DNA from 4 places in the Nonomuraea sp. NPDC047897 genome. Region 1 is predicted to be linked to each of the others. Evidence: predicted binding sites of a transcription regulator. Region 1 holds the regulator's gene; each other region holds the start of a gene.
What was found. Region 1 encodes LexA, which represses DNA repair genes until DNA is damaged. Its sites were predicted from a motif close to TCGAACANNTGTTCGA; they were not measured.
Positions count from the first base shown of each region.

Region 2: the regulator LexA is predicted to act here: its motif matches at 1,722-1,737, upstream of ACGF0J_RS24910 (SAV_6107 family HEPN domain-containing protein).
Region 3: the regulator LexA is predicted to act here: its motif matches at 3,986-4,001, upstream of ACGF0J_RS16185 (Rv2578c family radical SAM protein).
Region 4: the regulator LexA is predicted to act here: its motif matches at 1,211-1,226, upstream of ACGF0J_RS34010 (DUF6504 family protein).

Region 1 covers NZ_JBIDCC010000012.1:141,349-148,424, reverse strand. Annotated here, with positions in the region: gene ACGF0J_RS26440 (GNAT family N-acetyltransferase) at 1-652, shown strand, start outside; gene ACGF0J_RS26435 (hemerythrin domain-containing protein) at 720-1,286, opposite strand; gene ACGF0J_RS26430 (MalY/PatB family protein) at 1,772-2,875, opposite strand; gene lexA (transcriptional repressor LexA) at 3,035-3,742, opposite strand; gene nrdR (transcriptional regulator NrdR) at 6,640-7,076, shown strand, end outside.
Region 2 covers NZ_JBIDCC010000011.1:159,507-166,582, reverse strand. Annotated here, with positions in the region: gene ACGF0J_RS24925 (cytochrome P450) at 1-600, shown strand, start outside; gene ACGF0J_RS24920 (ferredoxin) at 610-801, shown strand; gene ACGF0J_RS24915 (NUDIX domain-containing protein) at 983-1,537, opposite strand; gene ACGF0J_RS24910 (SAV_6107 family HEPN domain-containing protein) at 1,998-2,444, shown strand; gene ACGF0J_RS24905 (transcriptional regulator) at 2,705-3,199, opposite strand; gene ACGF0J_RS24900 (universal stress protein) at 3,490-4,362, opposite strand; gene ACGF0J_RS24895 (amino acid permease) at 4,365-5,765, opposite strand; gene arcC (carbamate kinase) at 5,831-6,766, opposite strand; gene ACGF0J_RS24885 (arginine deiminase) at 6,771-7,076, opposite strand, start outside.
Region 3 covers NZ_JBIDCC010000006.1:292,909-299,984, forward strand. Annotated here, with positions in the region: partial or broken gene ACGF0J_RS16170 (N,N-dimethylformamidase beta subunit family domain-containing protein) at 1-254, shown strand, start outside; gene ACGF0J_RS16175 (DUF4082 domain-containing protein) at 328-969, shown strand; gene ACGF0J_RS16180 (glycosyltransferase family 4 protein) at 1,010-2,431, opposite strand; gene ACGF0J_RS16185 (Rv2578c family radical SAM protein) at 2,920-3,978, opposite strand; gene ACGF0J_RS16190 (DUF3040 domain-containing protein) at 4,111-4,389, shown strand; gene ACGF0J_RS16195 (general stress protein) at 4,490-4,981, opposite strand; gene ACGF0J_RS16200 (penicillin-binding transpeptidase domain-containing protein) at 5,214-6,824, opposite strand; gene ACGF0J_RS16205 (lysophospholipid acyltransferase family protein) at 6,885-7,076, opposite strand, start outside.
Region 4 covers NZ_JBIDCC010000020.1:50,076-57,151, reverse strand. Annotated here, with positions in the region: gene ACGF0J_RS34015 (DNA polymerase III subunit alpha) at 1-880, opposite strand, end outside; gene ACGF0J_RS34010 (DUF6504 family protein) at 880-1,146, opposite strand; gene ACGF0J_RS34005 (serine/threonine-protein kinase) at 1,414-3,036, shown strand; gene ACGF0J_RS34000 (TetR/AcrR family transcriptional regulator) at 3,052-3,645, opposite strand; gene abc-f (ribosomal protection-like ABC-F family protein) at 3,700-5,271, shown strand; gene ACGF0J_RS33990 (virginiamycin B lyase) at 5,265-6,170, shown strand; gene ACGF0J_RS33985 (quinone oxidoreductase family protein) at 6,225-7,076, shown strand, end outside.

The DNA of each region.
Region 1 (7,076 bases):
CAATGCGGCCGTCCAACTGCTCCGCGCCTCACCGCTGCAGGCCGAGTACTCACTCAAGCTGCCGCCCGGCTGGCGCGACGTCCCCGCAGTCCGGGAGCAGGCCCAGGCCCGGATCGACGCGGCCATCGCCGCAGGAATGTCGCCTCTGGCCGAGCGGTACCGCTACCGCTGGACGCCGGACTGCGGCGTGCCCGCGCGCCCCGGCCGCCTCGAATTCCGTCCCGAGCCCGACGACGCGGCGATCCTCGACGTCTTCCGTCGTATTCACCAGGGCAGTCTCGACGCCCATGCGCGCCGCACCGTCGCCGCATCCGGGCTGGAGGCGGCCGCGCAGGAAGAACTGGATTACCTGCGCTGGTTGCCGAGCCCGCGCGAGTGGTGGCGGCTTGCCTACACCCCTGCCGGGGAACTCGTCGGCCTCAGCGTCCCCGCCCGCAACTATGGAGACCCTGTCATCGGCTACATCGGCGTCGTACCCGAGCACCGCGGCCACGGATACGCCTACGACCTGCTCGTCGAGGCCACTCACAAGCTCGCTGACGAGGGCGTGGACCGCATCGTCGCCGGGACTGACCAGACCAACGTTCCGGTGGCCGCCCACTTCGCGAGGGTCGGCTACCCCATCGCCCAGGAACGCGTCGACCTGATCTGACGCAGAGACAGGAATCGGTGTGGGACTCGGGGTGTGACAACCGAGCCCCACACTTCGCTCCTGCGACTCAGTCGCGACCCCGGCCCGAGAGCGCGTCGCGGATGCGGTCCACGAGACCCGTTCCGGGTCCGAGGAGCTTGTTGGCGGGCGGGGTGTCCGGCGCGGAGGGATGCGGCCGGGTCGGCGCCACCTTCTTCGCCCGCTCCACCTTGGCGCCCAGTTCGGTGAGCTCCTCCGCGGTGCAGGCCGCCCGCAGTCGCGGGAACAGGTCGTTCTCCTCGTCCTGGATGTGGTGGCGGATCTGCCGCATCAGCTCCTCCAGGGTGGGCCAGAACTCGGCGTCGCCCGGCTCCAGGGCCTCAAGCCGCTTCATCGTCTCCTCGGCCTCGGCGTGCTCGGCGATCTCGTGGTCGGCCTCCTTGTCGCCGCCGGGCACGTGCTTGCGCACCGCGGGGTACAGGAACTGTTCCTCGGCCACCGAGTGGCGGACCAGCTCGATGACGACCTGCTCGGCCAGCGTCTTGGGTCGCTCCCCGATGGCGCCGACCATCGTCTCCAGTTCGGAGAACATCTGCTCGACCTCACGGTGGTCGGTCACCAAAACCTCGATCACGTCCCGCTGCTGCTCGCCCATGTCCCATCCCTTCCTCGACCGGATGCCGGGCCTCGTCGCCAGGGCCCGGCCTGTGCTGCTCCGGCATCTGCTTTCCGCACAGGGAGGGTGAAAACCAGGACCACCACACGCGCCGCCCGCCCGCCCAACTGCCGGTCGGGCCGTCGGGCCGTTCGATCGTCCGGATATCGGGCCTGCCTGACTGCCGGGCCCGCGCCGACCTCCTCGTGTCGGGCCTGCCTGACTGCCGGGGCCGCGCCGACCTCCTCGTGTCGGGCCTGCCTGACTACCGGCCCGCCCGACGTCCTCGTGTCGGGCCTGCCTGACTGCCGGGCCCGCGCCGACCTCCTCGTGTCGGGCCTGCCTGACTACCGGCCCGCCCGACGTCCTCGTGTCGGGCCTGCCCGACTGCCGGGGCCGTCTGACCTCCTCTTGTCGCGCTGCCCGACCTCACCGTCGGGCGGCCGACGGCGGAGTTGGGCCGCCCGACGTCGGGCTGTCCGACCTCACGGCCAGAGGCGGTCCAGGATCTCGGTGAGGATCTCTTCGGTGGTGGCGAAGTTGAGCCGTACGTGCTGCTCGCCGCCAGGACCGAATGCGGCGCCGTCGCTCAGCAGGACCTTGGCCTCCCGCTCCAGCACTTCGGCCATCCCCGGCCGGCCGTAGTCGAGCCAGGCCAGGTAGGTCGCCTGCGGCATCCGGTAGCCGACCGTCTCGGGCACCCGGGCGGCGATCGTCTTGCGGTTGCGGTCGAGCACGGCCCGGGTCTCCTCCAGCCAGGCGTCTCCGTGCCGCCAGGCCGCGACTGTCGCCTCCACCCCGAACAGGTTGGCCGAGCCGTAGATGAACGGCGGCTGCGCGTCCAGCCTCCTGCGCAGCTCCGGCACGCCGACGTGGGCGACCGAACACCGGATGCCGCCGAGGTTGAACGCCTTCGTGGCGGAGGTGAGCGTGACCGTCCGCTCGGGCAGGAGGGTCGCGAACGGGATGTGCTCGTGCGGCGCGTACGCGAGGTCGGCGTGAATCTCGTCGGCGATCACCAGCAGGTCGTGCCGTTCGGCGTGCTCGGCCAGCTCTTCGAGCTCCTGCCGGGTGAACACGCGGCCGGTGGGGTTGTGCGGGTTGACCACCAGCAGGACCCGGCACCCCGACAGGTCGGGCACCTCGAAACGCCACGAGTCGCCGTCGGGGTGGAACTGGACGGGCCGCAGCGGGCGTTCCATGTCCTCCAACGTGGTCAGGAAGGGGTGGTAGGCGGGAGTGTGGACCGCCACGCCGTCACCGGGCCGCGTCCAGATGTGCAGGAGCACCTGGAGCGCCTGGTTGATGTCGGAGTACGTGCGTACGTGCTCCGGTGCGGGCCGCCAGCCGTAGCGGGTGGTCATACGTTCGGCGAACGCCTCGGCCAGTGGGCCGCCCTGGGGGGCGTCGAGCCAGGCCGGATAGCCCAGGTCACCTTCGGCGCGACGCTTGAGTGCCTCGACGACCGCGGGTGCGGTGGGCAGGTCCATGTCGGCCACCCAGGCCGGAATCACTCCCGGGCCGGCCTTGGCCCACTTCAACCCGTCATGTGCGGTTTTGATGTCATTCAGGTAACTGGCGTCCTTCACCACATCAGTCTAGATGTGGGACCTTCCACGGCCTGGGCCGCACGTGACGGCCGATTGACCGGGGGACGGCACCCGGGCCCGCCGGCCTGGCTCGGGTCGCCTCCTGCCGGCGGAGACCGAAGCACGTGCCGCCACCGGCCGGTCGGGCAGGGCATCCGGTCAGAGGCGTCGCAGCACCGCCACCACCTTGCCGAGGACACTCGCCTCGTCACCGGGGATCGGGTCGTAGTTGGGGTTGTGCGGGACCAGCCAGACGTGGCCGTCCTTGCGCTTGAACGTCTTGACCGTGGCCTCGCCGTCGATCATGGCGGCCACGATGTCGCCGCTCTCCGCGACCGGCTGCTGGCGGACGACGACCCAGTCGCCGTCGGCGATGGCGGCCTCGATCATGGAGTCACCGGTGACCTGCAGGAGGAAGAGGGTGCCCTCGCCGACGAGCTGCTTGGGCAGGGCGAAGACGTCCTCGACGCTCTCCTCGGCGAGGATCGGGCCACCGGCGGCGATCCGGCCGACCAGCGGAACATAGGCGGCCGTCGGCCGGTTGACCGTGGATTCCTCGCTGCCGGCGTCGGGGTCGACCCAGAGCACGGGCTCGCCGGGGAGGCGAACCTCCAGGGCGCGGGGCCGGTGCGGATCGCGGCGCAGGTAGCCCTTGCGCTGCAACGCCGTCAACTGGTGCGACACGCTGGACGTGCTCGTGAGCTGCACGGCCTCGCCGATCTCACGCATGGACGGCGGATATCCGCGCTGCTGCACCGAGTCGCGAATCACTTCGAGAATCTTGCGCTGCCTGGGAGTCAGGCCCAGGGAGTCGCGCCGGCGCACCGCGAGGTCGGTGACCCCGTTTGCGTCATCTCGCTCGCTCATGCTCTCCTCCTCGCCAGCCGGGTCGCCGCAACCGGCGCACCTCCCGGTCCGTGGTCTTCGTGTCGCACACAGCGACCGTATCTCTGTTGAAGATCATCTTCAAACAATTGTTCGAGTCTTCCTCGAAATTGTCGCCAGTGTGGTGTACAACATCGTACGGGAGTTCGATCGACACCGTGTTCGATTTGCTGATCATAATCAGAGCTTTTTCTCGGGCCGCGACGGTGTGGGAGGTCAATCGTGCGAGCGATCTCAGCCACTGACCTGACCGACGGCACCAGACGACCGGGCCTGGTCATGGGTGCTGTCCGGCCCTGTTCCGGTTCCGCGAGGGGCGGGCCCGAAACGGAGCAGAGCATGCGCAGTGCCGTTCGCATGACGATTTCGCCCGATGTCGACGTTCGCGGGTGGGTGTGATGTCGAGACGCGATGCGACGTTCTGCGGCGGTCGCGGTCATGGGGCGGGTGGCCCGGTCCGGCGAAAGGCGGGCGTTTCGCGGCCTTGGGTCATTTCCGGGCGAGGAAGCGGGTCGCCCGCCAGACCCCCGACGGCAGGAGGGTGCGAAGTCCGTTCGTGACGCCCATACGGCCCGATGCGGTCGGAAGACGATGGGAGAGCGCGGCCGGCGCGGGATGGGGAGTTTCGGGCGGGCCACGTCGAGGGGTGGAGTTCTGATGCGGGAGGACGGGCCGCGGCGCGGCGGCATGTCATCAGGTGGGGCGAAACTGCCGGAAGGGGGAGCCGGCCCCGTGCGGGGACAGAGCCGGATGGACGGCCCCGAGCCGAACGGCCGACCGGTGGGTCGCTGTGGTGCCGTGGAGGAGGAGCGCGGTGCCTCGCAGGGTTCCGGGCGGCGCGACGGCGGCTCGCCCGCGCGGGAGTGGGCAGCCGGCACGCCCCCGCACTCGTCCGGCGGCGCGGGGGGCGGGGGCCGCTCCGCGGCGGGCCGGCGGCCACGGCTCTGGCTCGTGCCGCCACCGAGGGGCGGGGCCGACTCCGACGACTTCCAGTCCGGTGGTTCCGGCGATTCCGCCGGCACGGACCGGGACCCCGGGAAGCCCGCCGCGCGGGGCAGCGACGTCCGAGGCCCCGCCCGGCCGGAACCCCGTGCGAGAGAGACTTCCGGAGCCTGCCGGGAGGTGGACGCGGACGCGCGGCCGGACGATGTGACGCGGGGTGTTGTGCGGTCCGGTGGGGGTGGGGATAAGGCTGCAGGGCCGGACGGCGTGGACAGCAGGGGCGTCGCACCATCGGCTCTTGGGAGGGAAGACGCGGTGCCGGCGGTTCCTGGGGTGCCCTACCCCGCCGGCTCCGGTCAGCAGGAGCGGCGGGCCGTGCGAGGGGGTGGCGAGGTGGGCGACCGGGCGCCGGCCGTCCGTGGGGTGCGCGACCTCGCCCGGCGGGAACGTCGCGAACCTCCTGACGTCACGCCGGGACGAAGGAGCAGGTACGCCGTCACTCCAGGGCGGCGAGGCGAGGGCCCCGTTCCGCCTGGCCGGAAGGGACTGACGGATCACTCACCGGCCCGCAGGACGCCGGCAACCGGGCGCGGGGCAGGACAGGAGCCGCAGCGGTGGAGCGGCCGGGGGAGGCCGAGCGAGGCCGGGTGGCAGGACGAGGAGAGCCGAGCCGGTGAGGCGGCCGCTCGCCGGGGTCGCGTCGGCCCTTCCCGTGGTGAGGCGCGGCCGGGCGAGGAACGGAAGCTCCTTCGGGCGGGGGCCGGAGAGTCCGGCGGAGGCGAAAGGCGGGGTGTGAGGGGTAGTCACCTCGCCGTGGTGCCGGGTGGCGGGGGCGGTTCCGCCGGGCGCAGGGCAGGTGTCGGGTCGCCGCCCGAAACGCGGCGTGAACGGCCTTTGTCGCCACAAGCGGGGAAAGGCCGGATGGCGTCCCCCACTGCGGGGCGGCGTGGGCGGGCGGTGCCCACTGGAGGGCAGCGTGGCGGGCGGGCGGTGTCGTCAGGAGGGCGCCGTGGGCGGGTCGTGCAGCCGCCCGTACGTCTGACGCGGCGGGGACGGGCGGCGGTGCTGCTCTGTATGGTGCTGCTTTCGCTTGGCGGGTTCTGGCTGGGGACGAGGACAGCCGGTCATGCGGACGTCCGTCCTGGGCTGCCGGGGCCGGCAGCGGTCGAAGCGGGATCATCGCGCGGGGCCGACGCCGCCCGCGCCGGTGAGCCGGGCTCGTCGCCGTGCACCGCGGCTACTTCGAGGAGTTTGCGGCCCGGTGCCCGGCTGGATCCGGGGGACGACGCCGCGCGCGGGCACCTCACTGGTTGAGGCGCGCCCGCCGATCGGGGGACCGCCCGCTGCCGCGATGCCCCGTTGGTTGGTGGGGTGCGCGTAGCCGGAGTGTCGCGCCGCTTCGGTTGGTGGGTGAAACGCGCTGTGGTGGTGTCGCGCCGCTTCGGTTGGTGGGTGAAACGCGCTGTGGTGGTGTCGCGCCGTTTCGGTTCTGGTGGGGTGCGCTGTGGTGGTGTCGCGCCGCTTCGGTTGGTGGGTGGAAACGCGGTGTGGTGGTGTCGCGCCGTGGCGGTTGGGGTGGAACACGGTGGTGTTGCGCCGCGTCGGTTACGAGGTGGCGCCTTGGTGGCGTGAGGTGCTCGGGGCGGACGGGTCAGGTGGCCTCGGAAGTGGGCAGAAGGCGCATCCTCGGGCGACACGCCGGGATGCCGGGGTGGCGGCCGCGCTGATCAGCTACTTCCGCGGCGCGGGCCCGGCCAACTTGCGTTCATGGTCGCTCGCTTCTACGGTTGGACCACAACATCTAGTAGTTACACCGATGTAGTTCACCACACCTTGTGTTTCCGTGACCGCCCCATGGGGAGCCGTGGGGCGTGCGCGAGCGTCCCGTGACGGGGATCGCGCGCCTGTGGTGACCGCCGGTCAAGGAGGCGAAAAGCGTGCATTGTCCGTTCTGTCGCCATCCTGACACCAGGGTCATCGACAGTCGCTCGACGGACGACGGTGCCGCCATCCGGCGTCGCCGCACCTGCCCCGAATGCGGACGCAGGTTCACCACCCAGGAGACCGTACTCCTGATGGTGAGCAAGCGCAGCGGCGTGACGGAGCCGTTCTCGCGGGACAAGGTGGTCGCAGGCGTGCGCCGGGCCTGCCAGGGCAGGCCGGTCAGTGAGGACTCACTGGCCCAGCTCGGCCAGCGGGTCGAGGAGGCCATCCGGGCCAAGGGCGCGGCGGAGATCCCGTCCAACGAGGTGGGGCTGGCGATCCTCGGGCCGCTGCGGGAGCTGGACGAGGTCGCCTACCTGCGGTTCGCATCGGTATATCGCGGTTTCGAGAGCCTGGCGGACTTCGAGGCCGAGATCGAACAGTTGAAGGC
Region 2 (7,076 bases), on a different contig from region 1:
ATCCAGCACAAGCGCGGCGAGCCCGGCGACGACCTGCTCAGTGGGCTCGTCGGGGGCGGCGAGCTGACCGACGAGGAGCTCACCGGGGTCGCGTTCCTGCTGCTCGTGGCCGGCCACGAGACCACCGCGAACATGCTCGGCCTCGGCACCTACGCGCTGCTGAGCGACCCCGGGCAGCTCGCCCTGCTGCGCGAGGACCCCTCGCTGATGGAGAACGCGGTCGAGGAGCTGCTGCGCCACCTCACGATCATCCACCTGGGGCCCGTCCGGGCGGCGCTGGAGGACGTCGAGCTGGAGGGGACCGTGATCGCCAAGGGTGAGGCGGTCACCCTCCACCTCCCGGTGGCCAACCGCGACCCCGCGCGCTTCCCCGGCGGCGACCACCTCGACGTCACCCGGGCCGCGACCGGACACCTGGCCTTCGGCCACGGCATCCACCAGTGCCTCGGCCAGCAGCTCGCCAGGATCGAGATGCGGGTCGGCTACGCGGCGCTGCTGCGCCGCCTGCCGGGCCTACGCTTGGCCGTACCACCGGAGGAGGTGCCGATGCGCACGGACATGAGCATCTACGGCGTGCACCGCCTCCCTGTCACCTGGTAGGGCGTGAGGATGAAGATCGAAGCGGATACGACGGTGTGCATCGGGGCGGGCATGTGCGCGCTGACGGTGCCGAAGGTGTTCGACCAGAGCGAGGAGGACGGCACCGTGGTGCTTCTCGACCCGTCGCCGCCGGAGGAGCTGGCGGACGCCGTCCGACGGGCCGTGACCCTCTGCCCGTCGGGCGCTCTGTCGGTGTCCTGAGAAACCGTCCGGGCCGCGCCGCTTTTCGGCGGTCCGCCGTCCCCCGCGTGGTTGTGCGGGTTTACTGCCGGGTTGCTTTTCGGGTCGGTGGCCGGTCAGACGGGCGCTTTTCCGTCCTATCGCCATATAGGGGATTTTACGGCCAGCAGGGCCCGGCCACCGGCCGGAAGGGAGGCCGGGCTCACTCGCCGGTCAGGAGCAGCAGCGTGTAGGCCGCCAGCGTGGCGGCGTCCGTGATGTCGCCCCGGCGGATCATGGCCTCCACCTCGGCCCGGGGGAACCACTGGTGCCGCAGGTCCTGCTCCTCCGGCTCCAGCTCGGGCTCCCCGTGCGTGAGGTCCCAGGCCAGGAACACGTCGAAACCCTGTGCCGACACGCCCTTGGCCGTGTCCAGCCGGCCCAGGTGGCGGATCCCGCCGGCCGTGAGCCCGGTCTCCTGGCGCAGTTCCTCGCGGGCCAGCGCCTCCGGGTCGCCGGTCGCCAGGTGCGGGAAGGTTCCCTGCGGGAACTCCCACGACCGGGCCCGGACCGGGTAGCGGTACTGCTCGACCAGATGGAACCCGCCGTCCTCGACGGCGATCACCAGCGCGAAGTCCGGCTTGTCGACGTAGGTGTAGACGCCGGGCGAGCCGTCGGGGCGGCGGATGCGGTCCTCGCGCAGGCGCAGGTACGCGTTCTCGTACACGATCTCGGTGGACACCTGCTCGATGACCTGTCCCTGCTCCTGCTGCGTCACTGGCTGCTCCCCTGGGCCGCGCGGTCGGATTCGGGCGACGCCGGGGGCCGCCCATAATGGCCGGTCCCCGGGGTGGCCACGTGCCCCCAGCCTTCCGCATGGCACGGCCGTCGCGCCACGCCGGCGGCGGGCGGGGCGGGATCGATCGAACCTGTGTTCTGGAACAGGTTGACACAGACCGTGATCGAAATTATGTTCGACGTAGTGACGTGAGACTCGCGGCTCACGTCGAGGACCTGATCGCGGGCCGCGCTTCCCCCAAGCGAGACCCGCGGTCGGGCTCCACGGGCGAAGGGCGCGTCCTCGTCGTCGGCGGAGACGAGCGGGCGCGTCCTGGCCGGACGGGGAGAGGGGAAGCTTCTCGTCCGGCCGGCCCGGCGGAAATGTCGGTGGCGTCTGCGATCGTTGGCTTCACCGGCGGCGACGCCGGGAGCCGCCACGACCCCAAGGAGGCGTGCACATGGCACCACGGTCTAGAGACCCGCAGGGTCCCGGGCTGTCGCCTGCTGTTCGGGCGCATCTGACGGATTCACGTTCCTGCCTGGCGGAGGCGACGACCGCCCGCACCCCGGCATCCCGCTATGTCGCCGCCCACCTGGCGGCGCTGCGCGCGGCCGCCGCGATCCTGGCCGCCCGCCCACGCCCCATGGAGGGCCGCAGGCGCCGCCTGCGCAGCGCGTGGGAGCTCCTGCCGGAGGCGGAGCCGCAGCTCGCCGATTGGGCCGCCTACTTCGCCGTGAGCGCCGCCAAGCGGGCCAGGGCGGAGGCGGGCATGGTCCGCGGCGTCTCGGCGGCCGACGCCGACGAGCTGCTGACCGAGGCCGGAAAGTTCGTCACCACGGTGGAGGGCATCCTCGGCGTCCCCACCCAGTCCCAGCTCCCGGTCGTCGTGCCCCTGGCCGGCTGACCGGCCGCCCCGAGACCCGGGTGCCGCCCTCCGGGCGGTCTCGCCGGGGCCCCGTGTCGGTTCCGCCCGCTCCGCGAAGGCCGGGTGAGCCTGCGCGCGTGAACTTCTTCCGGGCAACGCGCCGGGCGCGCGGCCGCCGTCCGTGACGGTCGTCCGGCCATCCCCGGCGCCGACGGAGGGGCGTACATGGGTGAGGGGCGCGCCCGTGCGGTGGCGCGCCCCCGAGAGTCGCGGTCAGCCCCTGAGGACCACGGTGTCCGTCAGAAGGACTCGACGGCGCGGCGGGCCTCGGCGTCGAGGACGCCCCAGCTGATGAGCTCCTCCGTCAGCTCGCTCGGCGACTTGTCGTAGATCACCGCCAGAGAGCGCAGGTCCTCCTGGCGGATCGACAGCACCTTGCCGTTGTAGTCGCCACGCTGGCTCTGGATGGTGGCGGCGTAGCGGGCCAGCGCGCCCGCCTTCTCCTTCGGCAGCGTGGCCAGCCGCTCCAGGTCGATCACAAGCTTCGGGGTGGGCCCGAGCGGGCTGGGCGCCGCGCCGCCGGGCAGCAGCTCGGACACGGGAACCCCGTAGAAGTCGGCAAGCTCGGCAAGCTTCTGCACCGTGACCGCTCGGTCGCCACGCTCGTACGAGCCCACGACCACGGCCTTCCACCTGCCACGCGACTTCTCCTCGACCCCGTGCAGGGACAGGCCCTGCTGGGTGCGGATGGCGCGCAGTCGTGCACCCAGCGACTTTGCGTACTCAGACGGCATCGTGTGGCCCCCCGGCTCTCTATGTGTTGCTCTCAGTAGATTGTGCTCCCTTGCGGCGAATGCCCGAGCCACCGGGGGGTCTGGTGCCGAGGTGGCTCCATCGGTGGCGGTGCCATGGGTTTACCCCAATTCGCCGCGCGGTGCTGGTTACGCACAGTGACGGTAAAGGGGAGGACGCTCAAGGTCAAGCTGATTGGAAAAAAGATGCCGAATCCGATCCGGGAGGCTACGCCGCAAAAGCCCCACATGTCCCATAAATAGCGGCAGTTCGTCATAGTTTGCCGGATGTTTCACTGCTGCCGAGTGAGGATCATCACGGGACGGGACGACGCGCGAACGATCTTCAGCGAGGTGTCCCCGAGGAAGACCCGCCGCAGCGGGCCACTGTCGCTCGACGCGCAGACCAGCAGATCTCCGGGCAGCCAGGAGGTCGCGGCGAGCGCCTGGGCGACGGTGCGACCCTCCAGCACCTCCACCGAGACGCGGCGCCGGTGCCCCTTGGCGGCCTCGGCCAGGTCGGCGGAGGCCAGCTCGCGCAGCCGGTCGAGCATGTCCTCCTCGATCTTGACCCGGCGGCCGCTGCTGACGAGCAGCGTCACGAGCCGCAGCGGCACGTCCAGCCGGACGGCGGCCCTGGCGGCCGAGGCGACGGCGCCGTCGGCGCACGGCCCGCGCCGGTAGGCGAGCGTGATCCGCTCGAACGCCTCGGGCTGGACTTCGGCGTAACCGCGGGGGGCCAGCAGCACGGGCACCGACGAGGCGTGCAGGAGCTGGTCGGCGGTGCTGCCGACCGAGATGCGGCCCTTGCCGCCGCCCGGAGCCGAGCCGATCACCACGACGTCGGCGCCGCGGCCGCGCGCCAGCTCCAGCAGGCCGCGCCCGCTGGCCTTGTGGTGGTGCACGACGTAGTCGACGTCATCGCCGGCCAGTTCGCCCACCGCCGCACGCGCCTTGTCCAGCGTCGCCTCGGCCTGCTCGTCGAGGTAGGCGCGCCAGGCGCTCTCCTCGGCCCGGGCCGGGCCGGGCGCCGACCGGGCGGGCGGCTGCACGGTCGCCACCGTCAGGCGGCCACCGGCCTGGCGGGCGAGCAGGGCTGCCAGCATGAGCCCGTCGCGGCCCCGCGGCTCGGCGATGAACCCGCTCAGCACGTTGTCGAGCCTCATGGTCAGACCACCTCGGTGTTCAGCCGCGAGTTGCGGTAGCCGTACAGGAAGTAGCAGACGAACCCCAGCAGCATCCACAGCCCGAACGCCAGCCACGTCACCCCGGCGAGCCCGGCCATCACCACGCCGCACATCACGGCACCGAGCACCGGCGTGACCGGGAACAGCGGAGTGCGGAAGCTGCGCGGCAGCTCGGGCCGGCGGCGGCGCAGCACCAGGACACCGACGTTGACGATGGCGAACGCGAACAGCGTGCCGATGCTGGTGGCCTCGGCGAGCTGCCCGAGCGGCACCAGTCCCGCCAGCACCGAGATGAACGCCGCCACGATCAGCGTGTTGGCGACCGGCACCTGGCGGCGCGGGTTCACCTTCTGGAACACGCGCGGGATCAGCCCGTCGCGGGACATGGCGAACAGGATGCGGGTCTGACCGTACATGACGGTCAGCACGACGCTGGCGATGGCGATGGACGCCCCGAAGGAGACGATGAGCCCGGCCCAGGTCGAGCCGGTGGCCAGGTCGGCGATCTGCGCCAGGCTGGCCTCGGTGCTCTCCGGGTCGAAGTCGGTCCACGGCATCGCGCCGACGGCGGCCATGGCGACCAGCACGTACAGGACGGTCACGATGGCCAGCGACAGGATGATCGCCAGCGGCAGGTCCCGCTTGGGGTTCTTCGCCTCCTCGCCGGCGGTGGAGGCGGCGTCGAAGCCGATGTAGGAGAAGAACACCTGCGAGGCCGCCGCGGTGATGCCCGCCACCCCCATCGGCGCGAACGGCGCGAAGTTCCCGGCCCGGAAGGCCGTGAAGGCCACCACGCAGAAGAACAGCAGCACGACCACCTTGATGAGCACGAACACGGCGTTGGCCCTGGCGCTCTCCGAGGCGCCGCGCAGCAGCAGCCAGGTGGCCAGCACGACGATGAGGATCGCCATGAGGTTGACCACGCCGCCGTCCTGGCCGGGCGAGCCGATGATCGCGGCGGGCAGCTCCCAGCCGAACAGGCTGCGCAGGAACGAGTTGAGGTACTGGCCCCAGCCGACGGCGACCGCGGCGACCGACACGGCGTACTCCAGCATGAGACACCACCCGGCGACCCAGGCGACCAGCTCGCCGAGCGTGGCGTAGGCGTAGGAGTAGGAGGAGCCGGACACCGGGATCGTCCCCGCCAGCTCGGCGTACGACAGGGCGGAGAACAGCGCGGTGACCGCGGCGAGCACGAACGCCACGATCACCGCGGGCCCCGCCTTGGGCACGGCCTGCCCGAGGATGACGAAGATGCCGGTGCCGAGCGTGGCGCCGACGCTGAACAGCGTGAGCTGCCACAGCGACATCGTGCGCCGCAGCTCACCGCCTTCGCCCCGGCCGCCCTCGGCCACGATCAGGTCGGCCGGCTTGGTCCGCATCAGCCGTTGAGCCAGTGTCACGAGGACCTCCCAGGTGGGCAGCGGGTGCTACAGCGTGCTCGGTGCTACAGCGTGCTCGTGAGGGGCCAGCGGGCGTTGGGGGTGACGATGGTGCCGGCGGAGCCGTCCAGGATGCTCTCGGCCTGGTCGAGCCGGCCGATGGCGGCCATGTCGCCGGTGGTCTCGACGAACCGGCACACCGCCTCGACCTTCGGCCCCATCGAGCCGGCCGGGAAGTCGAGGGCGCGCAGCTCGTGCGGGGTGGTGTGGCCGATCTCGCTCTGCCGCGCGGTGCCGAAGTCGCGCATGACCCGCGGCACGTCGGTGAGGATGAGGAAGGCGTCGCACTCCAGCGCCTCGGCCAGCACCGACGCCGTCAGATCCTTGTCGATCACCGCCTCGACGCCGGACAGCCGGCCGTGCTCGTCGCGGATGACGGGGATGCCTCCGCCGCCCGCGCAGACGACCACGACCCCCTCGCGCAGCAGCCGGCGGATCAGCCGGGTCTCCACCACGCGGCGCGGCACCGGGGAGGGGACCACGCGCCGCCAGTGGCCGCCGTCGGGCCGGATCGTCCAGCCGTACTCGCCGGCCAGCTTCTCGGCCTCCTCCCGGTCGTAGACCTGGCCGACGAACTTGGTCGGGTCGCCGAAGGCCGGGTCGACGGCGGAGACGAGCGTCTGGGTGACCATGGCGATCACCTGCCGGCCGGGCAGGGCGTTCTGCAGGGCCTGCTGCATCCAGTAGCCGATCATGCCCTGGGTCTGCGCGCCGAGCGTGTCGAACGGGTACGGCCTGCTCAGGCCGGGGTCGGCGGCGCTCTGCAGGGCCAGCAGGCCGATCTGTGGTCCGTTGCCGTGCGTGATGATCAGCTCGTGTCGCTCGGCCAGCCGGGCCAGCTCCCTGACGGAGGCGGCGACGTTGGCGGTCTGCTGCTCGGCGTCGGGCTGCTGCCCGCGCCGCAGGACGGCGTTGCCGCCCAGCGCGACGATGACGCGCATGGCGTCAGATGCCGTCGCGCTCGAGCGGGCAGCTCATGCAGCGGGGCCCGCCGCGCCCTCTGCCGAGCTCGCTGCCCCGGATGGTGATCACCTCGACGCCGTTGGCGCGCAGGAAGTTGTTGGTGGTGGTGTTGCGCTCGTAGGCGATCACCACGCCGGGCTCGACGGCCAGCGCGTTGCAGCCGTCGTCCCACTGCTCGCGCTCGGCCGCGTAGACGTCCTGGGTGGGCGTCAGGACCTTGATGTCGTCCAGGTCCAGCGCCCGCGCGATCGCCCGGTGCATGTCCTCGGGCGGGTGGTCGGTGACCTT
Region 3 (7,076 bases), on a different contig from region 1:
CGTCCGCGGTGCCCGCCGTGGCCTCGGCGAACGACGTCCGTTCGGTCGAGCTCGGCGTGAAGTTCCAGGCATCGACCGCCGGCGTCGTGACGGGGATCAGGTTCTACAAGGGCCCGGAGAACACCGGCACGCACACCGGCAGCCTGTGGACCAGCGGCGGCCAGTTGCTGGGCAGGGTGACCTTCACCGACGAGACGGCCAGCGGATGGCAGCAGGCCCGATTCGCCACCCCGGTCCAGGTGAGCCCCGGCACCACCTACATCGCCTCGTACTTCGCCCCCCGAGGGCGAGTACTCGCAGAACACCTCCTACTTCACCGCCCCGGTGGTGAACGGCCCCCTCACCGCCCCGGCCAGCGGGGCGAGCGGCGGCAACGGCGTCTACCGGTACGCGTCGGGCAGCGCCTTTCCCAACAAGACGTACGCCGCCAGCAACTACTGGGTGGACGTCCTGTTCACCCCGTCCGGGCAGCCTCCCGTGACGAGCAGCCTGTGGAGCGACGCGACGCTTCCGGCGACGCCGTCGGCGGACGACCCGAGAGCGGTGACGCTGGGCCTGAAGTTCAGGGCGACGACGAGCGGGACGGTGCGGGGCGTCAAGTTCTTCAAGGGAGCCCAGAACACCGGCACGCACACCGGCAGCCTGTGGACGGCCGACGGCCAGCCGCTGGCGTCGGTGACGTTCAGCGGCGAGACGGCGAGCGGCTGGCAGCGGATGGACTTCGCGACGCCCGTGGCGATCAACGCGAACACCACGTACGTGGTCTCCTACCACACCACGTCGGGGTTCTACGCGCTGAACAGGTCGTACTTCTCCGCCCCGTACGCCAACGGACCGCTCGTCGCGCCGGACAGCGGCGCGGTGGGCGGCAACGGGGTGTACCGGTACGGGGCGGCCAACAGCTTCCCCACCGGCAGCTACCAGGCCAGCAACTACTGGGTGGACGTCGTGTTCACCGCCGACCCGTGACCCTGTCTCGCGCGCCCGGCCCGCCGCCGCCGATCACCGCCTACCGCGACGGCGCGCTGGCCGACGTCATCGCCGAGCCGGTCGAGCGGTCGGCCCTCGAAGGGCCGCCGGCCGTCTCAGGACCGCCGGTCCTCTGCCGGCCGGCCGTCTCAGGGCCGCCGGACGGCCGCGAACCGGCCGTCTCAGACCCGCCGGCCGGCTGGGGCCGGACATAGGTGCCGTTGCGGCGGGCGACCAGCTCGTCCAGCAGGGCGTCCCAGCGCGCGCCGACGGCGTCGAGGTCATAGGTGCGGGCGGTCTCCAGCGCGCCGGCCGCCAGCCGCCGCCGCAGCTCCTCGTCCTCGATGACGCGGATGATGGCGGCGGCGAGGTTGGCGTTGGTGCGCGGCTTGACCAGGAGACCGTCGACCTCGTCGGTGATCATCTCCTTGGGCCCGTGCGGGCTGTTGAAGCTCACGATCGACAGCCCCTTGGCCATGGCCTCGAGGATGGTCATGGGGAAGCCCTCGTGCCGGGAGCTGAGCACGTAGATGGAGGCCCGCTCCAGCTCGGCGCCCACGTCGGTGGTGGCGCCGGGCAGGACCACCTTGCCCTCCAGGCCGGCCTCGGCGATCTGGGTGCGCAGGTTGTCCTCCTGCGGGCCCGCACCGAAGATGCGCAGCTGCCAGTCGGGATGCGCCTGGGCGACCTGCTCCCAGGCGGTGATGAGGCGGTGGAAGCCCTTGATCCGGGTCATCCGGCCCACCGCGATGGCGACCTTGGCGTCCAGCGTGGCGACGCCACCGGTCATCGGCGGCACCGCGTTGGGGATGCGGACGAGCCGCTTCGGCTTCTTGGGCAGGGTGTCGCGGTAGTCGCGCAGGTCAGCCTTGGTGAGGGTGACGAGGGCGTCCATGCGGCGGTAGCGCCACTTGATGAGCTCCTGCATCGGCTCGGCCTGGGTGCGCAGGGCGACGTGCTCCTGTCCGACCGTGATGACGCCGGGCGGCGCGAGCTGCGCCATGGCGAGGTTGAGCCCCGGCCGGGTGGCCATGAGCACCCCGCCGTCCAGTGAGCGGATGTAACGCGCCAGCTTGAGGTCGGTCCACAGGTTGAACCGGTGGTAGGCCGTCTCCTCCTGGGGGATCAGTTTGCTCGGCATCTTCGACAGCATCGCCCGCAGCGGGTCCGAGCTGGGGTTGAGCCGGTCGTCCAGGAAGCGGAACCTGACCCGGGGGTCGATCGGGAAGAACGGCTCCTCGGCCTCCTTGAGGATGGACACGATCTCCACGTCCCGGTCGCGCGCCAGGTAGCTGGCGAGATTGAACACGGTACGGATCGTGCCGCCCATGCCGTTGGCGTGGAGCAGCAGGATGCGGACCCGGTCGGCGGAGGGGGGCGGCGCGTTGCGCGCCTTGCGCCGGTTGTACCCCCGGTACAACCGGACCATCGCCGACTTGCCCTTGCGTGCCAGTGCGCGCACCTGTGGGATCCCCCTTGGCGTCAAGTGTCGTAAACACGCTTGGCCGACGATGAGGACACACCTCACCATCGGCACACTGTCTCGTTGAGGTGGAGTGCACCGTGCATCCCCGTGGCACTATCCCCACCTATGATCTTTAGACGCGATAAATGGTCTTAAGGTTGCATCTTGATCGAGACGAGTCTCGCGCGGCGGCGCGAAAGGCGGGTGAGAGGCGGGCGGCGGCCGCGCCGCCCGCCCAGGTCACCGGCTCAGGCGGGGTGTCACGCCTGGTCCGGCTTGCCGGCTTCCTTCTTGGCGTCCTTGGCCTGGCGGCCGGTCTTGATCGCCTGCTTCTTGGCCTTGCCGGACTTGGCGGCCGGTTTCTTCTTGGTATCGGACATGGCTATACCCCCCGTATGAACCATGCATGCCTCTTCGGCACACTAAGCCGCTTAGTACCCATTTGGCACTGAAAACCGACATAGTGCCATTAGTTACATGGCGATCTACAGCAGGGTGAGCTGCTCGGGCCCGGCGGGCAAAGGCGCGGGTCGGGGTGCGGACGGTGGAGCGGCCGGCCGGGCCGGGAGGCGGCGGGCCCGCGCCGGGGTGGCCCGGCCCATGCCATGGCGCTCGGCCAGCTCCCTGACCAGGCCCGTCACGCGCTGCTCGTAGGCCCGGGGAGCGTAGGCGCCCCTGCCGTACAGCTCCAGGTAGCGCGGCAACAGGCGCGGATGCTCGCGGGACAGCCACGCCAGCCACCACTCGCGTGCGCCGGGACGCAGGTGCAGCACGATGGGCGTGACGTGGGTGGCGCCCGCCTCGGCGATCTCCTTGACCGTGCGTTCGAGCTCGCCGGGGGAGTCGGTGAGGTAGGGCAGGATCGGCGCCATGAGCACCCCGCACGGCACGCCGTGGTCGTTGAGCGTGGCGCAGGTCTCCAGGCGCCTGGCCGGGTGCGGGGTGCCGGGCTCGGTCGAGCGCCAGGCGTCGGGGTCGAGGAAGCCCGCCGAGACGTTGGTGGCCACCTCGGTGACGCCGGCCGCCTCGGTGAGCAGGTCGAGGTCTCGCAGGATGAGGGTGCCCTTGGTGAGGATGGAGAAGGGGTTGGCGGCGTCGCGCAGGGCCGCCAGGACGCCGCGCATGAGCCCGTAGCGGCCCTCGGCCCGCTGGTAGCAGTCGACGTTGGTGCCCATGGCCACGTGCTCCCCGCGCCAGCGGGGCGAGGCCAACTCCTTGCGGGTCAGCTCGGCCGCGTTGACCTTCACGATGATCTTGGAGTCGAAGTCGGCCCCGGCGTCGAGGTCGAGGTAGCGGTGGGTGGCCCGGGCGAAGCAGTAGAGGCAGCGATGCCCGCAGCCCCGATAGGGGTTGATGGTGTGGCCGAACGGGACGTGGCTCCCCGCCGGGACCCGGTTGATGATCGACCGTGCGTGGATCTCGTAGAAGGTCGTGCCCCGGAACTCGGGGGTGTCGAACGTCCGGGCCACCGCGCCGCGTGCGAACAGCGGCACGACCGGATCGTCCTGATCAGTGCCCTCAAGGCGCAGATTGTCCCAACGCATGCCTTATTAGAACAGGCATTCGACCGTGATCGCAAAGGGAAAGAGGCTGCAATTACCTCACCAGGCGGCGGCTAATGATCTTCAGGGTTGGGCAGAAACCCCGCACAGAGCTTGCGTTCCGGAGGTGCATCTATGGCCTGGTCGCAGGACGAGGAGAGGATGCTGGCCCAGATCGAGCGTCACCTCGTCGACGACGATCCACGTCTCGTGGCGCGACTTGAGTCGTTCAACGAGCGGGCGCGGCGCAGTGAGGCGCAGGCCTCCGGCGTCGCCGGGCCTCGGCGCATGCCACGCCGCTCGACCGTCATCATCCTGGTGAGCTGGCTGCTCATCGCGACGTTGATCGCGACCTTGCTCATCATGGTCCTGCGTCAGGAGGCCGCCGGCCTGGCCCTGGCCGCCACTCTCTGAGCTGCCCACTCTCTGAGCCGTCCACTCTTTGAGCCGTCCACTCTTTGAGCCGTCCACTCTCTGAGCCGCCTCTCTCTGGCTCGTCGTCCCGCCCCACCGTTCAGGTCGTACGCCACCCGTGCTTGATGAGCAGGTTGCGTGCGTCCTCCGCCACGGCGTGGTCGGTGAGCACCTCGTAGCGGTCGGCCACGATCGTGCTGCACGACACCAGGTCGCCGCGCCCCCGCGTGGCCAGCCGGGTGCCGAGGGCGAAGAGTGCCCCGAAGACCGCGCCGTAGAGCAGCCCGCCCACCGCCATGGCCGGCAGCACGGCGCCGGGGGTGATCAGGCCCAGCAGCAACCCGGCCAGCAGGCCGAACCAGGCCCCCGTGACGGCCCCGGCGCCGGCCGCGCGAGCGCGGGTGAGCCTGCCCATGATCGTTTCCACTGTTCTCAGGTCGGCGCCCACGATGGAGACCCGCTGCACGGGGAAGTCGTTGCCGGCCAGGAAGCGCACCGCCTCCCGGGCCTGCTCGTAGGTCGGGTAGGTGCCCACGGAGGTGCGGAGTGCCACGTCGGCCGACGGGGTGGCGGGCGTGCCGGTGGGGAGCATCGCGGCTCTCCTTTCGGCTGGGCGGGCGGAGGGCGAAGGCGTTCTCCCTCTCATAGATCTCCGCTTGGAGAAAACTTAAACATGAAGTTATAGGTTTCGTCCCCGAAGGTTGCTCTCGCAGCGGTCGCCGCCCCGCCCGTTCGCCGCTGTCCGCGTCCCGGCCCGCGTCCGGGCCCGCCGCCCGTTCGCTGCTTCGCCCGGTCTTCCGGGCGGGGCTTCGGTGGTCCGCTCCCTACGTCGCGGGCAGGCCGCGGAGGAAGTCGGCCGCGATCGGGGCGGCGACCTTGCCGCCCCCGCCGCCCCCCTCGACCACGACCGCGAACGCCACGTCGCCCCTGAAGCCCATGAACCAGGCGTGCGAGTCGAGCTTCTCGCCCGAGCCGTACTCGGCCGTGCCGGTCTTGCCGCGGGTCCCCGCCGGCAGGCCGGCGGCCTTGGCCGTCCCCTTGGTCACCACGGCCGCCATCATCGCGTGCAGGTCGTCCTTGACACCGTCGGGCAGCGGCCGCTCGGCCGCCTTCTGCTCCAGGCCGGGCACCAGCGTGGGCGGGCGCCAGGTGCCGTCGGCGATCGCGGCCGCCACCGACGCCATCGACAGCGGACTCGCGGTGATCTTGGCCTGCCCGAACGACTCGGCCGCCAGCTCGGCGTCGGACGTCGCGCGGGGCAGGCTGGCCTTGGTCGCCGGGACCCCGATGGACAGCGGCTGGTTGAAGCCCACCTGTTCGGCCGTCTCCAGCAGCTTGGCCGCCCCGAGGCGCTGCTGGGCCAGCGGCGCGAACGTGGTGTTGCACGAGTGGGCGAAGGAGTCGAGGAACGACAGCGAGCCGAACTCCGCCCGCTCGGAGTTGCGGATCCGCAGCCCGCCCACGGTCGCGTACTTGGGGCACGTCACCGTGTCGCGCGGCGACATCCCGTCGGCCAGCAGCCCGATCGCGGTGACGGCCTTGAACGTCGAGCCGGGCGCGTAGCGGCCGTCGAGCGCCCGGTTGAAGCCGCCCCGGTTGTTGACCACGGCCAGGATCTCGCCGCTGCCCGGCTCGATCGCCACCAGGGAGGCGGGTTTGTCGACGTCCTTCACCGCGGCCACGGCTGCCGCCTGGACCTCCGGGTCGAGGGTCGTCCGCACCGGCTCGCCGGTGGCGCCCTTGATCCTGTGCAGCGTCTTGCCGCCGGACTGGATCTCGGTCGTCGGCGTGCCCGCGAGCCGCTTCTGGAACGTCTCCTGCAGCCCGCCCCGGCCGATCGCCTGTCCGGGCCGGTAGGCGGAGCCGAGCCGGGCGACGTCCTTCTTGGTCGCCTTGTCGAGGTAGCCGACGAGCTGCTGCACCGACCCGCCGGCGGTGCCGGTGTCGATGCGGTCGCCCTCGGCGTCGGTGATCGCGGCCCGCTCCGGCCATCGCGTCCTCAGCGTGAACGTCGTGCCCGAGGTCAGTGACGGGTGCAGCGCGGCAGGCGTCCAGGCCACCTTCCAGGTGCGGTCGGTCACCGCCAGGTCGAGATCTCCCTGGTAGGTCCACGAGCCGAGGTTCTTCAGCGTGAGCGTCGCCGTGTAGGGGACGCTGGCCCGGCCGTCGGTCTCGGTGGCCCGGCCCAGCCGCACCTTCGTCGACTCCACGCCGAGGCCGGTGCGCATCTGCTCGTACGCGGTGAGCGCCTGCGGCGCGGCCAGTTGGGCGCTCATCGCCGTGGTGTCGCCCCGCTCCCAGGCGGCGGCGAAGCGCTGCGCCGTCTCGGTGGGTGACCCCCTCGTGTGCAGCAGCCAGTAGGCGCCACCGCCGGCGGCCCCCGCCACCAGCACGGTGATGCCCGAGACGATCATGATGGTACGGCCACGCGCCACTGTCAGCCCCCTGATTGGTCGGCAGCGCTCGCTGGACAGGATCTCAGAGCCCGGCCAAGGCTAGGGCATCCCCTGCGCCGCCTTGAAACTCGCCGCGTAGGTCGGGACGTACTCCTGGCCGGACAGCTTCTGGATGGCGGCCATGATGTCGTCGGTGACGCGACGGCGGGCGCGGGCGTCGCGGTGGTCGCCCTCGAAGGTCAGCGGCGCGCCGATCGTGATGCCGATCCGGGCCGGCCGGGGGACCGAGGC
Region 4 (7,076 bases), on a different contig from region 1:
TCCGGCTCTCGTCGCCGCCGCAGATCCTGGCGGCCACCTGCAGCATGTCCTTGGAGCTCTTGAGATAGGCGTGCGAGGTGGTGCGGTCGAGATGGCGCGGGTGCAGCGGGACGAGCTGGCGGGCGGCGTCGAGCACGTCGCCCACCTGGTGGTCGGCCGGGTCGAGGTAGCGGACGGCGTTGGTGAGCACGGCGGGCACGCCGAGCGACTCGGCCAGGCCGAGCATGCGGGTGGCGGTGGTGGCCTCGCGGTAGCCGTACTGGTCGACCAGCTCGACCACCACGCCGGGCAGCAGGGAGCGCCAGCGGCCGAGCAGCGCCCTGGCCTGCTCGTCGCGGCGCTCGGCCACCGCCCGGCCCACGTCGGAGCGCGGGCCGAGCAGCACCATCAGCCCGCCGGAGCCGGGGGCGTCGTGCGCGGCCACCAGCTCGCGGGTCACCCGCGGCGCGCCGCGGTCGCCCGCCCGGTGGGCGGCCGTGACCAGCCGTGCCAGGCGCGACCAGCCGTGCGAGCGGGCCAGCACCGTGACCCGGTCCTCGGCGTCGGGCCCGGTCCTCGGCCGCGGCCCGCGCGGGCGGGGCTCCAGCACGGTGAAGCCGGGCAGCGTGTCGTCGCGCCCGTGGTCGAGGCCGGCCAGCGTGTCGTCGCGCCCGTGGTCGAGGCCGGCCAGCGCGAGGTCCACGCCGAAGACGGGGCCGATCCCGGCGTCCGCGCACGCCTGGGCGTGCTTGACCGCTCCGTACAGGCCGTCGCGGTCGGTCAGGGCCAGGATGTCCATGCCGTCGTCGGCCGCCCGGCGCGCCAGCGCCTGCGGGAAGGCCGTGCCGTAGCGCATCGAGTAGGCGGAGCACACGTTGAGGTGCGGGAACGGGGGCGCCATCAGTCCCACGCCCTCATGAGCAGCCAGCCGCCGCTGGCGGTGTCGAACCTCAGCTCGTACGAGCCGACCAGCCGCCCCGGAGCGGCCTCGACCCGCCAGAACCGGCGCTCGCCCGGGTCGCCCTCCCCGGTCCGCCACCACTCGCGCGCCACCACCCAGTGGTCGAGGACGCGGCGCACGAGGTAGAGGCGGTCACGCCAGACGAACTGGGACGGCTCCCCGTCCCTGGTCCACACCTCGATGGGGTCGCCATAGAGTCTGCTCAAGATGCTTCTCCCCGCGGCTCTCGTGCCTGTGCTGAGCCGCCCGGGGGAAGGCGGGCGCTACGTATCGAACATATGTTCTCAGGGCTCGGAGCGCAAGTCGCCCGGCCACCTTCACGGCTACCCGCACGGGCCGGGGTGATGCCCGGCCGGACGCGCCCGGACCACGCTCCCGCGGGCTCCGCGCAGCCCCGCCGTCGGCGGAGTCATCGCCGTCGTTCCGTGTCGGGCCCGCCCGGACCGGACACGATGTCGGTAAGCTAACCCGCCGTGAGCGGTGAATCCTCGCACATCGGGCGCTTCCGGCTGCTGAGCGTGCTGGGGCGAGGCGGGATGGGCACGGTCCATCTCGCCGAGGACCCCGCCGGGCAACGCGTCGCCGTCAAGGTGATCAACCCGGAGCTCAGCCAGCACGAGCAGTTCCGCATGCGCTTCCGGCGGGAGGCGGACGCCGCGCGCCGGGTGCGCAGGTTCTGCACCGCCGCGGTGCTGGAGGCCGCTCTCGACGGCGACCAGCTCTACGTCGTCACGGAATACGTGCCCGGCCCCAACCTGGAGCAGGCCGTCGAGCAGTCCGGCCCGCTGACGGGGTCGAGCCTGGACGCCCTGGCCGTCAGCGTGGCCACCGCGCTGACCGCGATCCACGGGGCCGGGGTGGTGCACCGCGACCTCAAACCGTCCAACGTGCTGCTGTCGCCCGTCGGCCCGAGGGTGATCGACTTCGGCATCGCGCGGGCGCTCGACACGCTCGGCGGCGTCACCGGCACCGGCGAGCTGATCGGCACGCCCCGCTACATGGCGCCCGAGGTGCTGCGCGGGGAGCCGGTCTCGCCCGCGTGCGACGTGTTCTCGTGGGGGTGCCTGGTCGCGTTCGCCGCCAGCGGGCAGGCCCCGTTCGGCGGCGGCACGCTGCCCGCGATCGTCTACCAGGTGCTCAACACCGAGCCCGACCTGAGCGCGGTCGAGCCGGGGCTGCGGGAGCTGGTCGCCTCCGCGCTGCGCAAGGACCCGGCCGCGCGGCCGACCGCGCAGCAGTTGCTCGACCATCTGGTGGGCCGTTCGGCCCAGCCGGAGCAGGCGGCCCACACCGTTCAGGTGGCCTGGCAGCAGGCGACGACCCCGTTCACCGGCGCGCCGCCGTTCGCGGCGCGCGGGAGGCGGGGGCGGCTCCTCGCGGGGCTGGCCGCCGGCGTGCTCGCTCTGGCGGCGCTGGGCGCGGGCGCGTGGGCGCTGCTCACCCCCAGCGGCCCGCCCGAGCTGCCGGTCCTCTACCAGGAGGACTTCACCCAGACCACCGGCGGCTGGCCCGGCACCTACGACGCCGACGAGGACGCCAGCTACGGTTACCGCACCGACGGCACGTACGGGCTGGACGTCGAGGAGCACAGCGAGGAGCGGTGGGCCAGGGCGCCGCTGCCCTACCTCACCGCCACGCCCACGACCTCGCCCGACCCGTCGGCCACGCCCACGCCGATGCTGCCCGAGACCGTGCTCATCGCCGTCACGGCCAAGGTCCAGCACGTGACCGGCAGCGGCGAGTACGGCGTCTACTGCCATGCCGCCGAGGACGACACCTACTACGAGTTCGGCGTGGACACCACCGGCAAGGCACGCATCCGGCGGATCTCCGACGGGTCGGGCGGCACGCTGGCCCAGCCGGTGCAGGTGGCCGGCCTGCCGGGCACGGCCCGCATCGAGGCGGCGTGCGAGCAGTCGGGCAGCACGGTGCGGTTGACGATGTGGGTCAACGGCGAGCGGGTGCACCAGGTGGAGGATCCGAACGGCATCGGCAACGGCACGCTGGGGCTGTTCGCCCGCACGACCAAGGACGGCGAGTCGCTGATGAAGACCACGTTCGACGACTTCGAGCTGCGCGGCACCAAGGAGCCCTGAGCGCCGCCGGGCGGCTCAGAGCACCCCGGCGCGGGCGGCGGCCAGGGCGGCGGCGGCCGCGCGGTCGGCGTCGTCGTCGGTGACCGGCTCGTGGGAGACGAACAGCCGGTAGTAGACCGGCGCGATCGCCACCCGGACCACCTCGTGCCCGTCCACGCCCTCGGGCAGCTCGCCCCGTGCCACGGCCCGGCGCACGACCTCGGCCGACTGTTCGTGCCGCGCGGTGAGGAAGTCGTGCAGGGAGCGCGCGGCGTCCGGGCTCTGCATGGCCGCCGCCACGAACGCCGCCGCCACCGGCCCCGCTTCCGGGTCGCCGAACCCGGTCCGGACGAGCCGCACGATCTCCCGCAGGTCCCCTTCGACGGAGCCGGTGTCGGGGACCGGCCACGGCTCGTCGCGGGCCAGCTCCAGCGCGTCGGCGATCAGCCCTTCGACGTTGCCCCACCGCCGGTAGACGGTGGTCTTGTGCACGCCCGACCGTTCGGCGACGTTCTCGACGGTCAGGCCGCCGAACCCGTGCTCCGCCAGCTCGGCCAGCGTGGCCTGCCGCACCGCGTCGCGCACCCGCGCGCTGCGCCCGCCGGGGCGCTTCCCAGACTCCAAAGTCAACTCCAGTTGCGTTTGTGGGCTCACTGTGACACGCTAAAGCTACATCAGTTGCGATTGGAGTTCCCTCTGACCATCCTGCGTAACGTCTCCAAGTCCTACGACCACCGGCGCGTCCTGTCGGGCGTGTCCCTGTCCGTCCGGCAGGGCGAGCGCCTCGGCATCGTCGGCGACAACGGCTCGGGCAAGTCCACCCTGCTCCGGCTGCTCGCCGGAATCGAGCTGCCCGACGACGGCCAGGCCGACCCGGGCGGCGACGTGGGCCACCTCGGCCAGACCCTCGACCTGCCGCCGGAGCACACCGTCCAGCAGGCGGTCGACGCCGCGCTCGCCCCCCTGCGCGCGATGGAACGGCGGATGCGCGACCTGGAGACCGCCATGGCCGCCCCCGGCGGCGCCGAGGCCGCGCTCATGGACGAGTACGGCGAGCTGCTCACCGCCTACGAGGCACGCGGCGGCTACGAGGCCGACTCCCGGGTCGACAAGTCACTCCACGGCCTCGGCCTGTCCCACCTCCCGCGCGACCGGGCGCTGGCCGAGCTGTCCGGCGGCGAGCGGGCCCGGCTCGGTCTGGCCTGCCTGCTGGCCGCCTCACCGGAGACGCTGCTGCTCGACGAGCCGACCAACCACCTCGACGTGCCCGCCGTCACGTGGCTGGAGGAGCGGCTGCGCGACCACCGGGGCCCGGTGGTCGTCGTGTCGCACGACCGGCTCTTCCTCGACCGGGTTGTCACCGCCGTGATCGAGGTTGAGGACGGCGCCGTCACCCGCTACGGCGGCGGCTACTCCGGCTTCCTGGCCGCCAAGGCGGCGGCCCGCGCCCGGCGGGAGCAGGCCTACGCCGACTGGTGCGAGGAGGTCCGCCAGGTCCGCGAGCGCGCCGCGACGACCGCGCACCGGGTCGCGGCCGGCCGGGAGATGCGCGACAACAACAAGATGGCCTACGACCGCAACGCCGGCCGGGTGCAGAGCTCCATCTCCAGCCGCGTACGCAACGCCCAGGAACGCCTGCGCCGCCTGGAGGCCGACCCGGTCCTCCCGCCGCCCCGGCCGCTCCGCTTCCGCGGCGCCTTCGGCGACGCCCCCGCGACCGGCCGGGTGCTGGCGGAGCTGCGTGACGTCCGGGTCGGCGACCGGCTCCAGGTGGACGCGCTCACGATCACGGCGGGCGAGCGGCTGCTCGTCCACGGGGCCAACGGCGCGGGCAAGTCCACGCTGCTCCACGCCATCGCCGAGCGGGCCCGCTGCCGGGTGGGCCACCTGGAGCAGGAGACCGCCTTCGACCCTGGGCTGAGGATCCTCGACGCCTACGGCCACGGCCACCCCGCCGAGCGGCGAGCCGCACTGCTGGCCACCGGACTGTTCCGGCCCGAGACGCTCGACCTGCGCGTAGGCGCGCTCTCCGAGGGCCAGCGGCGCAGGCTCGCGCTGGCCCGGCTGCTCGCCACCCCCTGCGACCTGCTCCTGCTCGACGAACCGACCAACCACCTGTCCCTCGACCTGGTTGAGGAGCTGGAGCAGGCTCTCGACCGCTTCCCCGGCGCGCTCGTCGTCGTCACGCACGACCGCGCCCTGCGGCAACGCTTCAGGGGCAGGGAGCTCGAAATGTCTGGAGGACACCTTTGCTGACCAGGATTCCCGACGGAGCACCGTACGGCATCGCCACCGGCCCCGACGGAGCGCTGTGGTTCACCCTCGTGCACCAGGGGCGCATCGGCCGGATGGTGCCGGGCCATGACCCGGCCGTCCACCAGCTCGACCCGGCCGACGGCGGCCCGACCGTCATCGTGGCGGGAGCCGACGGGGCGATGTGGTTCACCGAGTTCCAGGGCGGCCGCATCGGCCGCATCACGGCATCCGCCCCCGGCACCGGGCCAGAGGCCGGGTTCGAGGTCACGTCGTACGAGGTCGGCGGGGCGTACGGGCTCGCCGTCGGCCGCGACGGGGCGATGTGGTTCACCCGGTTGCAGGCCGACAAGGTCGGGCGGATCGACGGCGACGGCACGATCACCGAGTACGACGTGCCGGCGCCGGGCGGCATGCCCTCGACCATCGCGGCCGGGTCCGACGGCGCCATGTGGTTCACGCTCAACCAGGCCGACGCCATCGGCCGGATCTCGCCGGACGGCGCGGTGTCCGTCCATCCGCTGCCCACCGAGGCGGCCGCTCCGGTGGGCATCACGGCCGGGCCCGACGGGGCGCTGTGGTTCGTCGAGATCGGCGCCGGCCAGATCGGGCGGATCGCCACCGACGGCACGATCACCGAATACCCGCTGCCCGACCGCGCCTGCCGGCCGCATGCCATCGTGACCGGGCCCGACGACGCCCTGTGGTTCACCGAGTGGGGGGCCGGCCGGCTCGGCCGGATCACGCCGGACGGCGCCGTCGAGGAGTTCGACCTGCCCGCCGTGCCCGGATCGGCCGGCGCCGAGCCGCACGGCCTCACCGTCGGCCCGGACGGCGCGCTCTGGGTGGCCCTGGAGGCGGGCGGCCTCGCCCGGATCGCGGTCCCTCCACCCGCCGGATGACGGATCCGGCGGGCCGGTGGAATCCCGGCAGGGGCGCGGGAGTTGACTGGAGACATGCGTGCCATAGTCATCGCCGCCCACGGCGGTCCAGAGGTCCTCGAATACGCCGAGCATCCCGACCCGGTGCCGGGTGACGGGGAGGTGGTGGTCGACGTCGCGGCGAGCGGCGTCAACTTCATCGACATCTACCACCGCTCCGGGGCCTACCCGCTCCCCCTGCCCAGCCCCATCGGGTCCGAGGGCGCGGGCGTCGTGTCCGCCGTGGGGCCGGGCGTGCCGGACGTCGCGGTCGGCGACACCGTGGCCTGGGCCGGCGTGCTCGGCAGCTACGCCGACAAGGCCGTCGTCCCGGCCGGCCGGCTGGTGCCCGTGCCCGGCGACGTGCCCGCCGAGCTGGCCGCCGCCACGATGCTCCAGGGCATGACGGCCCACTACCTCACCCACTCCACCTACGCGGTGCGGGAGGGCGACCACGTCCTCGTCCACGCCGCCGCCGGCGGCATGGGCCAGCTCCTGGTCCAGCTCGCCAAGCTGAGGGGCGCCAGGGTGTTCGCCACGGTGTCGAGCGACGAGAAGGAGAAGCTGGCGCGCGCGGCCGGGGCCGACGAGGTGCTGCGCTACGACGACTTCGCCGAGGCGCTGCGCGGGCGGATGCACGTCGTCTACGACGGCGTGGGCGCCGCCACGTTCGACGGCGGGCTGCAGGCGCTGCGGCCGCGCGGCCTCATGGCGCTGTACGGCGCCGCCAGCGGGCCGGTGCCGCCCGTCGACCCGCAGCGGCTCAACCAGGAGGGTTCGCTGTTCCTCACCCGGCCGAGCCTGACGCACTACATCGCCGACCGGGGCGAGCTGCTGCAGCGGGCGTCCGACCTCTTCGGCTGGATCGGGGAGGGACGGCTGCGCGTC